Regions from separate parts of the Paenibacillus sp. PsM32 genome, predicted to be linked through region 2. Evidence: predicted binding sites of a transcription regulator. Region 2 holds the regulator's gene; the other holds the start of a gene.
What was found. The regulator LexA, encoded in region 2, represses DNA repair genes until DNA is damaged. The targets are predictions, from matches to a motif close to CGAACATATGTTCG.
Positions count from the first base shown of each region.

Region 1 (4,562 bases), on a different contig from region 2:
GAAAGAATAGAGATGATTTGCAAGCAGTGATTCAATTGCTTCGCAAAGCTGACCTTACTGTGGATCTTCAATTCACCAATATGAAATAAACACGGTATTATCCTATTTGCTATAGAATTGATGGAGGCAGTAAAAGTATGAAACAAAAGATGCAGGCGGGAGCAATTACATATCATTGGTTCGCTGTGGACAATAGATACAGCAAGGAGGATACACAATGAATTTACCTAATCGCATAACGCTTACACGTATTTTCTTAGTACCAGTGATGATGTTGTTCCTGCTCGTTAATTTTTCGTTTGGAGAAGGGCTTTTAAAAATTGGAGCATCTTTTGAGGTCAGTTATAACGATCTGATTGCAGCATTAATTTTTATTATTGCAGCCAGTACAGATGGAATTGACGGACATATTGCCCGTAGTCGTAACCTGGTAACGAATCTAGGCAAATTACTTGATCCTTTGGCTGATAAATTATTAGTATCTGCTGCTTTGATCTCTTTGGTTGCACTGGGTAAATGTGAAGCATGGATGGTTGTAGTTATTATCAGTCGCGAATTTGCAGTCACAGGACTTCGTCAAATTGCTTTATTGGATGGTAAAGTAATGGCTGCTAGCAATTGGGGCAAAGCCAAAACGATTACACAAATTATTGCGATTTCTGCTTTGATGATTAACAATTTTCCATTTGCTCTACTAGGTATTCCATTTGCAGAAATTATGATCTGGATAGCTACGTTAATCACCATCTATTCAGGGATTGATTATTTTGTCAAAAACAAATCGGTTATTCATTTTTCCGAATAAACTACCTGTTTCTGTTTAACAGCAAATAGGTGATATAACAAGTAATACAGCGTAAGTGGCAATAGGGTTCTCTCTATTGCCTTTTCCTTTTGCCATACGTATGATTGGTTTATTTTTTAAGCACTTACATCACAGAGCAACCCTAATAACGAGGAGGCACTTGTAATGAAAGCAGAAATTATCGCAGTAGGTACAGAACTATTACTAGGTCAAATTACGAATACGAATGCCAGATATTTATCTCAACAATTATCCTATATAGGAATAGATGTATATTATCAGACTGTAGTAGGGGATAACTTAAATCGACTCAAACAAGCGATTGAGCTTGCCAGTAGTCGTGCAGATGTTATTTTATTTTCAGGCGGGATCGGACCAACGCAAGATGATTTAACCAAAGATGCATTAGCTGAAGTGCTAGGCAGATCTATCTATATAGATCCTGCTTCTATGGAAAAAGTCGCAAGCTTTTTTGAAGGTAGAAATATTACGATGACTGAAAATAATCGTCGTCAAGCACTGGTTATTGAGAACAGCCATATATTGGCAAATTCAACAGGGCTTGCTGTCGGTATAGCGATTGAAGATAAAGAAAAATATTATATCGTTCTACCAGGCCCACCAAAAGAGTTACAGCCTATGTTTGAAAATGAAGCAAAACCTTGGTTGTTAGAACATGTATTAACAGATGAACATCCTATTTATTCGAAAATGCTTAAATTTGCCGGTATTGGTGAATCTGCATTGGAGGAAGCATTGATTGATCTGATTAACGATCAAAGTGATCCTACAATTGCTCCATATGCCAAAGAAGCCGAAGTCACGATTCGTTTGACAACCAAAGCCGCTACAGAAAAAGAAGCCATGGTCAAACTCAAACAGATGGAATCTCAAATTCGGGAACGTTTGCCTGACCATATGTATGCTGATCAAGATATCGGAATCGAAGAACAGATTTTGCTGATGATGACAGGTATGAAATTGACACTCACAGCAGCAGAAAGTTGCACAGGTGGTCTATTGATGCAAAATCTAACCGCTATTCCGGGAAGTGGAAATGTATTTCTTGGTGGAATCGTCTGCTATTCCAACGAAATGAAAGAAAAAATGTTAAATGTGCCTCGTGAATTGTTAGAAGGCGAAGAAGCTCCAGGAGCAGTAAGCCCGGAAGTAGCCGAAGTATTAGCCGATGAAGCAAGAAAGATATTAGATACTGATTTTGCTGTTTCGATTACCGGTGTTGCTGGTCCAGGATCTTCAGAACGCAAACCTGTGGGATTGGTCTATATTGGACTCGCAGAACGGAATCAACCTACACAGGTATTTGAATTAAATATACGTGGCAATCGTGAGTCGATTCGTGTTCGCGCTGCCAAAAGTATTCTGTACCGTTTGTGGCTTCGTTTAAGTGAACTTCAGAAGGAATCTTTACCAAAGTAACAAAATGCGTACAAACGTGTGTGACAGACGTCTTATCATGCCAAGCATATGTTGCAATGTATAGTTCTACTATGGTAAAATAAGCGCAGACGGAAGAACCGCAGCAAATTTATTTGTTGCGGTTTTTTTATGTTTACACCCCAAAAAGTAAAAAAGTTACGTAAAAAAATGAAATCCTGATTTATTACCAATAAATGTAATATAATATGGATTTCATATCAAAAACACGAATATATGTTCGAAAAAAGCTTGGCAAATGAGAAAAAAAGTAGTATAATTAGAGTATAAATAAGAAGAAGAGGGACGTGAGTTTATTGTCAGATCGTCGTGCAGCGTTAGATATGGCGCTTCGTCAAATAGAGAAGCAATTCGGTAAAGGTTCAGTTATGAAACTTGGAGAATCCACTCATATGCAAGTTGAAGTTATTCCTAGTGGATCTATTGCATTAGATATTGCTTTGGGTACAGGCGGTATGCCAAGAGGACGTATTATCGAAATATACGGACCAGAGTCTTCTGGTAAAACAACTGTAGCACTTCATGCAATTGCAGAAGTTCAAAAAGCTGGAGGACAAGCAGCATTTATCGATGCAGAGCATGCTCTAGATCCTCAATATGCTAAAAACTTAGGCGTTAACATTGATGAATTACTACTTTCTCAACCAGATACAGGTGAGCAAGGTCTAGAAATCGCTGAAGCACTTGTACGTAGTGGTGCTGTTGATATTATCGTTGTCGATTCTGTAGCAGCATTGGTACCAAAAGCAGAGATCGAAGGCGAAATGGGAGATTCTCACGTTGGTTTGCAAGCACGTTTGATGTCTCAAGCTTTGCGTAAATTGTCTGGTGCAATTAGCAAATCCAAAACAATCACAATCTTTATCAATCAGCTTCGTGAAAAAGTTGGAGTTATGTTTGGTAACCCTGAGACAACTCCAGGTGGTCGTGCGCTTAAATTCTACTCCACTGTACGTTTAGACGTACGTCGTATAGAAGCAATCAAAAACGGTAACGATGTTGTTGGTAACCGTACACGTATCAAAGTTGTTAAAAACAAAGTTGCTCCTCCATTCAAACAAGCTGAAGTAGATATCATGTACGGAGAAGGTATCTCTAAAGAAGGAAGCTTGATCGATATCGGTGTAGAACACGATATTGTAAATAAAAGTGGTGCTTGGTACTCTTACGAAGGTGAACGTATGGGTCAAGGTCGTGAGAACTCTAAACAATTCTTGAAAGAAAATCCGCATATTGCAGATATCATCGAGCAAAAAATTCGTGTATCTAGCAATTTGACAACAGTGGTTGAAGAACCATCTGCTGAAGAAAAAGAAAAAGAGAGTCTTGAAGAGCAAGAATTATTCTCTAAAGCAACTGAATAATAACTTTAAGATGCTTCAAGCTTAAATCCTGTAGCGCCCAGGACGTGAAATACGTTCAGGGCGTTTTTTATTTATATTTAATAAGAGATTCATATGAACACTATACACTGATTTAAAATATAGATAGACGAAAGGAAACAATTATGGCTGATTATCGTCGTTATTCCAAAAAAACATCAAATACTACATCTGAACCTGAGGGCGATGAAGAATGGGATATCTATGCAGATGAAGGAGAACGCTTAGATGGGTTTCCCGAGGAAGGTGAAGTAGAGATTACCGCTGTAACCCCTCTACGTAAGCCTAGGCATCATTACAAGTTATCTTTCGGGGAATTGGCTCTTATGGTGCATGAAGATGTTATGATCAAATATAGGCTGTTAAAAGGGATGTCTTTTTCTAAAGAAGAACTAGAGAATATTGTTATTGCGAATGAACGTCAAACAGCATATGCAGAATCTTTAAATTATTTAAGCCGTAAAGCAAGAACTCGTACTGAGATTGCACGCAAACTCAAAGAAAAAGAAATCCATCCTGAAATTATCGAAACTACTCTGGTGCGATTACAACAAGAGAAACTGATCGATGATGAGTTATATGCTCAACAGTGGGCGAAGCAAAGAGTCAAAAGTCAGAAAAAAGGTAAAGTATGGATTAGACAAGAATTACGCCAAAAAGGTGTAAATAAAGAAAATATTGAGCAAGCTTTGGAAGATATCGATCCAGATGATGAGATAGCCAGTGCTACTATATTGGCAGAAAAAAAATGGAAATCCACTTCGGGAGAAGTTTTTGATAAAAAAAGAAAAACAATGGCTTTTTTAATGAGAAGAGGATATTCTTCGGATATTGTAAGGAAAGCATTGGAAGCTGTTCAACAAAAACCAGAAGATGATTGGGAATAACCGCCAAAATCCAAATATAATAAAACAGAA
Region 1 covers NZ_JARUWY010000001.1:30,414-34,975, reverse strand. The annotation lists gene QCD85_RS00165 (YajQ family cyclic di-GMP-binding protein) at 1-89, shown strand, start outside; gene pgsA (CDP-diacylglycerol--glycerol-3-phosphate 3-phosphatidyltransferase) at 218-805, shown strand; gene QCD85_RS00155 (competence/damage-inducible protein A) at 971-2,245, shown strand; gene recA (recombinase RecA) at 2,560-3,627, shown strand; gene QCD85_RS00145 (regulatory protein RecX) at 3,771-4,532, shown strand.
Region 1: a site for LexA is predicted at 2,473-2,486, ahead of recA (recombinase RecA). Genes of this name have one in related genera too.

Region 2 (4,562 bases):
TGCGTAAATGCTCGCTCATTGCATCTGTATCATAACGGTTTAATGTGCGTGAGAATACCCAGCTTCCACCTTTAGAGCTATGTTCAATCACTACATAACCTTTTTGAAGGCGAATACTTTTTACTTGAGAAGAAGAGATGAGACGATCACGATTAAATTTGGTAGTGATCAATGAATCTCTGCCAATTTTCAAGTACGGTTTGCGGAAATAAAGCATTACGCCAAGTAAAATGTACAAAGCTACAGTAACAATAAAGATTACGCTAAAACCATCAGCTGTTGGATACATAATACCCATCACTGCATAAATAATTCCCAATATAATTAGAGCAGCTGGAAAAACAATGTTTCTTCCTTTATACGCTGTATATTCGGAAATACTGGTTTTGCCACCGATAGAAGATTGACCTTGCTTTCTACGTGCAGCATTAACTTGCTTTGAATTGCGTCGAACTTGCCTTTCCCAGGAACGGGACATACTTTGTTTCCCCCTAATAGATAATGTAAGCCTTACAACAAAAGCAGAAGACTTCGTTCTATCTTATCATGCCAGAACAAGCCCTAAATTTCCATAGCAAAATAGGATGCTCTCTGTAATAACAGCTAGAGCACCCTTGAGTTAGTTCACTTCTTTGTATTTATTAAAGCTGTTACATGATTCTAGTGCTGACTATTTTTTGGTATTATCCGCTTGTTCTGTATCTTCTACAAATTCAATTGTATCTAGTTGTTGACGGAAATTACTGCGAATATTATTTAAATAAATAGCACGTAACTCGTCACGCTCTACAGTTTCTTCGGCTGTAAGACCTGAACTTTTTTTCTTACGAGCTAATTCATTAATACGTGCAATGAGTGTATCGATATCCATAACTAACCTCCATGTAAGTAATCATCTTGTGACCATCACTAACTTTGACATGTAAAAAAAAGCTTGTCAAGATCAACAGATCTTAACAAACTTTCATCCTATTAATGAATATATATGCTTATCTAGTAATATCGTTTATACAATAAATATACTTAGAGAACATATAAATCAATCGTAAGGAATCACCAGAACATCGCCTGCTTGAATCTCACTTGTAGTCAATTGATTCTCACTACGAATCTCAGCGATATAGTCACGTGTATCTGTCTGGGCTGATTTGTATTCACTAGCGATACTCCATAAGCTATCCCCTGAATGAACAACAACTTTTTGTGCAGGACCTTCTACTTTGTCTGCTACTACAAAGTTATGAATTACTCCACCGTATAATAATACACCTGCAAACACAAAACATACCATTAAACGTCCGCCGGATTTCCACTTCACTTTTTGGGCTGTGCTTTGAATAAGATGTAGCGTTTTTTGACGTAATGTTTTTTTGCCTTTAGGTTGAGCTGGCTTACGTATCTTTTGCACATTCGGCAAATATGTCCACTCATCCACCACTACATCTTTGTCCGCTCGTGTGGCATGAATAGTTGCTTGCTGTGATTGTTTCTCCGAATAACTTGTTGATGTATGATGTATATCTGATCCAGATGTATCAATCTGTTGTTCACCATCTTCAGATTGATTGTGGATGCTACGATATGTAGTATATTTTAACATTGTCATCACGCTCCAAACATTTGTTCTTGTTTTCTTAAATTCACTATAACACGAACATATGTTTTACTCAATAGTTTTTTACGAACCTTCGTTCGTGTTTTTTATTGCACCTTTTAGACTATAGATTATGCCTCTTATACGATGAATAGACTACAAAAAGTAATGAATAACAAAATAAATATACAAATTTTAGAACTTATGTTTGTACGAACGGTAGTTCTATGTTATAATTTTGCCAAACGTTACTAGCATTGGGGTTGATAAGGTATGTCAAAAGTTTCAAGTCGCCAACAGGCCATTTTGGAATTTATCCGAAATGAAGTCAAACTTAAAGGTTACCCGCCATCTGTACGTGAAATTGGTGAAGCTGTAGGTCTTGCTTCTAGTTCTACTGTACATGGTCATCTGGATCGTTTGGAGAAAAAAGGACTGATTCGACGCGACCCGACCAAACCTCGTGCCATCGAGTTGTTAGGTCAAGAAGAGTCTGAAAGTAATATTCTTTTCGCTCAAACGGTATCTCGTGTTCCTATTATTGGAAAAGTAACCGCCGGTGTTCCGATTACAGCTACAGAACATATTGAAGATTACTTCCCTCTACCACAGAATTTTACAGGTGAAGGACAAGTATTTATGCTTTCTGTAGTTGGAGACAGTATGATTGAAGCAGGAATCTATAATGGTGACTACGTAATTGTACGTCAACAACAGACCGCTGATAATGGCGATATTGTTGTAGCCATGACAGAAGACGACGAAGCAACTGTCAAAACGTTCTATAAAGAAAAAGATCATATTCGTCTACAACCAGAAAATCCAATGTATCAGCCACTTCGTCTGACACATGTTACGATTTTGGGTAAAGTTGTAGGATTGTTCCGTAACTTGCACTAAATCACTACTGTACGTTGCAGTTCATAGAAGATAGAAAAAGACCGCTACTAGAAAGTAGCGGTTTTTTTCTTATTTATATGAGAATAATTTAATTTATTTAGATTCAGAACAATGTAATTATTGTACATATCTCCACAATGCAGTTTTAATTACATGTTCTGCTTCTACTTCACTAAAAGCAACTTCGATCTCTTCTTTGCCTTGTAGAACTTTATACATCCATACAGGATGCTCTGTTGGATTCAAGTACAATAATTCTACCGCAAGTTTAGGTTTTCCAGAATCATGAGAACATTTGTATTTGAGATCAGCTTCTCCATAATAATGTTCACGTACATTTTTTTTAACTACAGTTATAGTAATGACAACGAGAGCAATTGTAATAATCAGTTGATTTTCATCTTTCTGAATACTGCAATCTTCTTTAAAATGTTTTTTGATCTCTTCTAAAATGGTAGAAAATTTCATCCATAAATTTTCACAATATTCTAAAAAATGCTCATGAATTTTTAAAGAATATGAAAAAGCTTTTGCGTTCTCTGCTTTCTCTTCCTGTGCACGTATTACCGCAGATTCAATCCAACTCATAATTGCTACCTCCTTTAACTGTAATGACTGAACATATTGAGTACCCAAATTGCAACGTTTTTATCTAACCCTCTACTACTTATTGGATGCCTTTTGTACAAGCTGAATACGGTACTTTTTGCTGATATGCTCTTAATTTTTTTATTTGATTTCTAATGTCACTCCTCTTAATTCATTATGTGATTTCTTCATCATAACCTAATAATAGGAAATTGATACCTTTTAATGCCAAATAATCACTAAATATCTTATATTTTTTTAATAGTAAGCTACATTTATCCAAACAGCTTTGTATCCATCAGTTTGGCAAGTAATGCTTTGAAATCTTTACTTTCTGCTTTTTCAGCCAATTGAGCTTCAAGTGTATTGAACTTTTCAGCTAGAAAATAAGCATTTAAAAATACACCTAGATGGTCTTTAGCCACTGCTTCGGCATTATCTTTATCTGATGAATAACTTGAAATGACAGTATACGCAAATTTCTCAGGATCTATTCTCATTTTTGATTTCATCAGGCACTCTCCTTGTCAGTGTTGATTATGCTTGGTTATGCCATACACGCATTTCACCGGATTGTCGGTTAGCCCAGCAATAATAAGGAATAAGTCGTAATGTTGTAGGAGCATACGTGGTAGCTGCTTGAGAAGCATATAATACATCGTCCCACTGCGAAGTAATGATTCTTTTACGTGCCTCTACATGGATCGTACCTATGCCTCCTAGCAACTGTGGATCAAATGTATATTGATAGGTCTGATCTTTATTTAACTGAATTAAATGCAAATGCTCTCCATTATCTACTTCTTCAGCGCAATAAATAAACGGGCCACGTCCTATAGCTACTTTGCCAATATCTGCTCTGACTAGCGGATGTGCGGTATATTGTTTGATCTCCATCGGTAAAATAAACTCGATCTTGTCATTAGACTGCCATACACGATCAATGTGTAGAAATCCGTTAATATTTTCCGCTTCTATATGCTCTCCATTGACTATCAATGAATAATCATCTGCCCAGTAAGGCAATCGGAGCGCCAATGTAAAAGCAGTTGGTTGTTCTGTCTGTGTCACAATCGAAACATGACCTTCCCACGGTAAATTCGTTGTTTGTTCAAGCTGTACTTTGTGATGATCTATCTCTAATGTTGCTGTGCTTGTAATAAATAGATTCGTATATATCGCTTTTTGCTCTGATTGAACCGTATACATATATTTATGAAGTGAAGTTAATAATCTTGCTAGATTCGGTGGACAGCAAGCACAGCCAAACCATTCGGGGCGTGTAAATTTCACATGACTTTTTCCCGGATCTTTACGGCTGTTCTCTGGACGTACTTCTAACGGATTCACATAGAAAAAATGTTTGCCATCCAGTGCCATACCGCCAATAGCTGTATTATACAATGCTCGCTCTAACACATCGGCATATTCAGAACGTACTTCATTTTTGAGCATATTAAAAGCAAAGAAAATCAATCCG
Region 2 covers NZ_JARUWY010000002.1:190,409-194,970, forward strand. The annotation lists gene QCD85_RS06710 (methyltransferase) at 1-478, opposite strand, end outside; gene QCD85_RS06715 (DUF896 domain-containing protein) at 671-871, opposite strand; gene yneA (cell division suppressor protein YneA) at 1,040-1,600, opposite strand; gene lexA (transcriptional repressor LexA) at 1,868-2,494, shown strand; gene QCD85_RS06730 (hypothetical protein) at 2,612-3,082, opposite strand; gene QCD85_RS06735 (hypothetical protein) at 3,358-3,594, opposite strand; gene QCD85_RS06740 (glycoside hydrolase family 127 protein) at 3,620-4,562, opposite strand, start outside.